Regions from separate parts of the Holtiella tumoricola genome, predicted to be linked through region 2. Evidence: predicted binding sites of a transcription regulator. Region 2 holds the regulator's gene; the other holds the start of a gene.

Region 1 (3,217 bases), on a different contig from region 2:
GCATTAAGCGTATTAAAGAACGCTATAGTGTACAGCTTGAACTCTATGCAAGAGCCTTAAGCGAAATTACAGGGCTTCCTGTTAAAGAGAAATGTTTATACCTTTATCATATCGATACATGGGTAACTTTAGATTAAAATGAGGGAGAATGAAGATGATTAGATTAGAACGTACAGATGTTATGAACATTGAAAATGCTATTCGCGGAGCAAGAAATCCAATGAATAGCTGGCATAGAATAGACAGTCATTATGACGAAGAAGGTAACTATATCCTTGGAGAGAATGATCTAGATTTAGGATCAAGACTTTGTAAAGCAGGAAGTGATCACCGCAAATTCTTACGTCAAATCTTTGTTTCTGTAGATATTACAGCACCTCTTTACTGGTGGAAAGAATACGATACTTACAAAGTAGGTACAACTACAAACTCTACAAGTACAATGCATAAGATTCATAGTAAAGCTTTTGAAGTAGAAGATTTCAGCACAGATCATATGAATGAAGCAACACTTGCAACAATGGATTTAATCATTAAACAGTTAGAGACACTTCGTGTAGATTTTAACGAAACAAAAGATAAAACAACTTGGTACAGTATCATTCAATTGTTACCATCAAGCTATAATCAAATGCGTACATGTTCAATGACTTATGAGAACATCCGTAATATGTATACAGCGCGTAAACATCATAAATTAGAAGAGTGGCATACTTTCTGTAGATGGGTAGAGACTTTACCATATGCCCAGGAGTTTATAATAAAATAATAAAAAATAAAAATACCCCTAAGGTAGATTGCTTAGATAGAAGCAACAATACCTTAGGGGTATTTTTGTAATACTTAGTTTTTAGAATCCTCCTCAACCATACGCCAGCCTATATATTCAGTAAGACCTGCGCCTAGGTTATCCGTATTCATTTCTACCCCTCCACCAAGATTTTCGGTAGAGAGCATAGCTGCTAAAGGAACTTTGATAGGGGTTTCATCACATGAAACTTTACGATTTTTTGAGTTCATTTCATCAACCTCGCTTTGTGTTTGAAATGTTCTTTTAGTATTTGTAGTTATGAACGGATTATGTAATAAGAAATTTGAAATAAGCATAAGTTTAATTGAAAAATTCAATTCATCTTAGAATTATTTGATAAAAATATAACAAACTTGTTGATTTGAAGTAGGATTGAATATATTATAATATTATATTAAATTTTAAAAATAATAAGGGGGGCACAATGAAAACAATTAGTATTTGTATAGGGAGTGCGTGCCATGTTAAGGGTTCTTATGAAGTCATTGAGGTGTTAAAAAAACTTATTGTTGAGCAAAGCTTACAAAGTGAGTTGGAGATTACAGCAGCTTTTTGTCTTAAAAATTGTGTAGATGCAGTATCAGTAAAACGTTGGGATGGTAAGGTTTTATCTGTATCCAGGGAGAATGTTTCTCAGATCTTTCAAGATGAGATTGTAGCTTATTTATAATAAGGGGGAGAAACATAATGAGAACTTTTGAAACAGATGTGCAGTGGATTAGATATGAGGTACTTAAAAAGGTTATTCAAAAAACAATAGATCAAAGTTTTGATACAACTAAATATCAAATTCCTAATGAAATTTTACCAGGGAATAAGCCGATTTCAAGATGTTGTGTCTATCATGAGAGAGCGATTATAGAAGAGAGGGTTAATTTAGCCTCTAATCTTATGCTACCAGGACAAAATATTATTCATACTATCGAAAGTGCTTGTGACGAATGTTCAAGGGAACATTATACTATTACAGATTCATGTAGAGGATGTTTTGCACAACGCTGTATGCAGGCATGTAAATGTGGTGCCATTGAGAAAATTGATGGCAAAGCCCACATTGATTATAGCAAATGTGTGAGTTGTGGGAAGTGTAAGGAGGTCTGCCCATTCAATGCTATAGTAGATAATTTAAAACCATGTATACGTGCTTGTAAGGGGAAAGCCATTCAAATTTGTGATGATAATAAAGTAAAAATAGAAGATGAAAAATGCATTAGCTGCGGTGCATGTGTTTACCAATGTCCTTTTGGTGCAATAAGTGACCAAAGTGAGATTATACCTATTACCAAGTTGATAGAGCAATCTAGAAAAGATAAAAATGTTAATGTATATGCAGTTATTGCACCAGCAATAGTCACTCAGTATACAGCTAATATTGGTCAGATTGTGGGTGCTATCAAGCAAATAGGATTTACTGATGTAATAGAGGCAGCTTTAGGAGCAGATTTAGTAGCTTATTATGAAGGAAAAGAATTTGTTGAACGTGTCATAGAGGGAGAAGAATCTTGTATGCTGACCTCTTGTTGCCCAGCATTTGTATCCTATGTAGAAAAACAGTATCCTGAGCTTGTGGGGAATATCTCTACAATGGTATCACCCATGATTGCTACGAGAAGATTGATTAAACAAATTGATGACAAGGCGGAGGTAGTATTTATAGGACCATGTATGGCAAATAAAGAAGAAAAGCTACGTTATGAGAAAGCCGGAGAGAAAATTTATGCAATGACATTTGAAGAACTAGAAGCATTAATAGATGCCTATGGCATTAACATGAGTGAGTGCACAGAAGAAGTTTTGAATAATGCTTCATACTTTGGGCGTTCTTTTGCAAGGACGGGAGGCGTATCGGATGCAGTTGCATCCATTATAGAGACAAAAAACTTGCCACCTTCTAGTTATAGACCTCTAGTTTGTAATGGGCTACAGGAGGTAGATAAGGCGTTGAAGATTCTCAAGATGAGGAAGAATACCTTTAATTTTATAGAAGGAATGGCTTGTGTTGGAGGATGTATTGGCGGAGCAGCTTGTCTGACACATGATCCGCGCCAGAACAAGAATGTAGAAATATACGCAAAGAAGGCAGTTGAAAAAAGCATTAATGACTCTCTAAGAGTTATAGATTATACACATTTAGATTTGCATAAACCCTATTAGAGCACAAAAAGTCACCCTAAGACAGTCTTTTCCTCCCTGTGCAGTGCACAAAGACTAGACTTAGGGTGACTTTTCGTATGTGTGGCAAAGTTTGTAACTTTTTTAGACTTCCTAAGGGTGTAGTTATTACAAATGGGGAATAACGGTAGCCGTTGGTGTAGTACTCTTGGACTTACCAGGTTACACGAGCGTCTAGATGGTGTGCCTGCAGTGAAAGGGATCCCTAATGGATGTATCATGCCAGGTGTCCAA
Region 2 (3,217 bases):
AAGAGTGGTTTTACCAATTCCATTAGGACCTACAATAGCAACCTTCTCACCGCGTTTGATATCAAAGTTAATATGGCTAAAGAGTGCCCCATCTTCAAATGACTTAGATAATTCTTTAACAGTGAGGACATCGTTTCCACTAGTAATACGTGGTGTAAGTACTAGATTCATAGGCTTGTCATCTATGGTAGGTAGGTCCATAACTTCTATTTTATCTAAAAGTTTTTCACGGCTTCTTGCACGTTTGATAGATTTTTCTCGATTAAATTGACGAAGTTTAGCGATAACAGCACGTTGTTTGGCAATTTCTTGTTGCTGTTTTTCATATTGATGCATAGCTGCTTCATAGACTTTTTCACTTTCAATGATAAAGTTACTATAATTGCCATTATAGACCATAGCACGACCAAATTCTAAGTGAACGACTTTCGTTACAACACGATCAAGGAAGTAACGGTCATGAGAGATTACAAGAACTGCACCTTTGTAACTTCTTAAGTAATTTTCTAACCATTCTGTAGCTGCGATATCAAGATGGTTAGTTGGTTCGTCAAGAAGGAGAAGGCTAGGCTCTTCTAAAAGAAGCTTAGCAAGGGCAACACGTGTTTTTTGACCACCGGATAAAGTGGTAATGGGTTGATTATAAATTTCTTCTTTAAGGCCTAATCCTTTTAGAACACCTTTTACAAGACTTTTATATTCATAGCCCTTTTTATCTTCAAAAGTTATACGGAGTGCATCGTACGTATGGGTTAATTCCATAGAATGAGTACGAGAAATTTCTTCTTCCATTTGATGAAGCTTAGCTTCTAATGCAATGACCTCATCAAATACATGAAGTAATTCCTCATATACCGTATGAGTAGAATTAAACTGCATATTTTGTTCTAAGTAACCAATAGTGGATCCTTTTGCAAAAAATAGATCACCTTCATCAGGGTGAAGTTCCCCAGTTAAAATTCGGAATAAAGTTGTTTTGCCGGCCCCGTTATTTCCAACTAGGGCAACTTTTTCTGTATCTTCTATATGAAATGAAACATCTTTTAACACAAGTTCTTCGTTAAAAGACTTACGAATACCATGACAATTAGCAATCATAAGTGAACCTCCTCATTATTGTAGTTTCATATTAACAGAAAAACGACAAAAATAAAAGCTATGAATGAACTATGTAGATTGACAAAAAAAAAACTAAAATGCTATACTATAGAATAAGAGTAAAAAGAAGGAGGTAAAGATGTGACTGAAGAGAGAAAGATTTCAATGGCAGTAATTAGAAGATTGCCAAGGTACTATAGGTATTTAGGAGAATTGCTTGACAATGGCGTAACTAAAATATCTTCTAGAGAACTAAGTGAAAAAATGAAAGTTACAGCTTCTCAAATTAGGCAGGATCTTAACAACTTCGGCGGTTTCGGACAACAAGGATATGGATATAATGTTGAATATTTACACAAAGAGATCGGAAAAATATTAGGACTTGAAAATACACATAGTATGATTATTGTAGGGGTAGGGAATTTAGGACAGGCTCTTGCAAATTATACAAGCTTTGAAAAGCGTGGTTTTAATTTAATCGGATTATTTGATGTCAATCCAAGACTTGTAGGTATGAGTATTCGTGGAATAGAAGTTCTGGATATAGACAAAATGGAAGAGTTCGTTAAGGAACATAAAGTAGATATTGCTATTTTGACAATGCCTAAGACTAAAGTTAAAGAAACAGCCGAAAATCTGGCTAAATGGGGTGTAAGAGGTTTATGGAACTTCTCACCTGTAGATTTATTTGTACCAGACGGCGTACAAGTAGAAAATGTACATTTATCACATTCATTAATGACATTAGCTTACAGAATTAATGAATGTGAAGGTGAATAAAATCAATAACTTCCAAACTATATGGAAAGTCGTAAACTTAGAATGTTCGTCTATCATACGTTGAAAAATAACAGAGATAGATGGACATTTTTTTATACATTTATCTTAGAAAAAAGATAAGAATGATAGCAGAATATAATAAAAGAATTCCGAACATTTTTTTTGAAAAAATAAGTGGTTCTATATAAAATGAAGAAAAAATAGAACTATAAAGTCGATAGAAATGAAAAATGTTCGAAATTGTATTGACTTACGTAAGTTTACATTCTAATATAATAATTAGAGAAATTATTATAGGATTTTAAAAAAATAATTAAGAAAATAGATAGAGGGAAGCTAGAAAACTGTAGTTTTTCTCTTTTTTAGCGCCTAAAATATTTTAAAAATAGATTTAATATAAAAGGAGAGTCTTGCGTGATTACCATTAACCAGTATTTATTAGCAACTAGTTTAGAAGAAGCGTACGAAACGCTTGTAGCCAACAAGAAAAATGTTATTTTAGGGGGCATGCTATGGCTTAAAATGGGTAAACAAGCTGTACATACTGCTATTGATTTATCTAAACTTGGACTTGACCAAATTACAGAAACAGATGAATACATTGAAATCGGATGTATGACAAGCCTAAGACAGGTAGAAACAAGTAGGCTTTTACAAGAGCATTTTGATGGTATTGTAGCAAATTGTGTTAAGGACATTGTAGGAACACAATTTAGAAATGTTGCAACTATAGGTGGAAGTGTATTTGGAAGATTTGGTTTTTCAGATGTATTAACAGCACTGCTTGCTTTAGATACTTATGTGGAACTTTACAAAGGTGGTGTTATGCCTTTAGAAGACTTTGTAAATGCAAAGAGAAATAAAGATATACTTGTAAAAGTTATGATCCGAAAAAGTGATAGTAAAGCGAGCTATCATACTCAGCGCAATAGTGCAACAGATTTCCCAGTACTTGCAGTAGCTGTAAGTCAGGCTGATGAAGGCGTAAAAATTTCGGTAGGGGCAAGACCTCATAAAGCAAAACGTGCCTATGAAGCAGAAGCTTTATTACAAGGTGGTTTAACAGAATCTACAATTGAGGCGGCTGCACAAAAGGTTGTAGAGGAGTTAGATTTTGGGACTAACTTACGAGCAGGTGAAGCTTATCGCAAACAGTTAGCACAAGCATTAGTTAAAAGAGCTATAGATGAGATTAGAGCATAAGTGAGGAGAGCATCATGAAAATAAAAGTATGGATTAATAATAAAGTACATGAAAGAGAAATTGAAAGTGATTTACTCCTTATTGATTTCTTGCGTAGTGAAGGTTATTACAGTGTAAAACGTGGTTGTGATACAGC

The links. Region 2 encodes Rex, which represses fermentation and respiration genes when NADH is low (regulators of the CRP and FNR family bind a similar motif). Its sites were predicted from a motif close to ATTGTTAANTANTTAACAAT; they were not measured.
Region 1: PBV87_RS22230 ((2Fe-2S) ferredoxin domain-containing protein) is a predicted target of Rex. The motif match lies at 1,144-1,163, and genes of this name have one in related genera.

Annotation. Positions count from the first base shown of each region.
Region 1 covers NZ_JAQIFT010000074.1:55,421-58,637, reverse strand. Annotated here, with positions in the region: gene addA (helicase-exonuclease AddAB subunit AddA) at 1-137, shown strand, start outside; gene PBV87_RS22240 (hypothetical protein) at 155-769, shown strand; gene PBV87_RS22235 (hypothetical protein) at 844-1,020, opposite strand; gene PBV87_RS22230 ((2Fe-2S) ferredoxin domain-containing protein) at 1,236-1,481, shown strand; gene PBV87_RS22225 (monomeric [FeFe] hydrogenase) at 1,499-2,965, shown strand; gene PBV87_RS22220 (hypothetical protein) at 3,098-3,217, shown strand, end outside.
Region 2 covers NZ_JAQIFT010000007.1:69,311-72,527, forward strand. Annotated here, with positions in the region: gene PBV87_RS01115 (ABC-F family ATP-binding cassette domain-containing protein) at 1-1,098, opposite strand, end outside; gene PBV87_RS01120 (redox-sensing transcriptional repressor Rex) at 1,240-1,878, shown strand; gene PBV87_RS01125 (FAD binding domain-containing protein) at 2,293-3,081, shown strand; gene PBV87_RS01130 ((2Fe-2S)-binding protein) at 3,096-3,217, shown strand, end outside.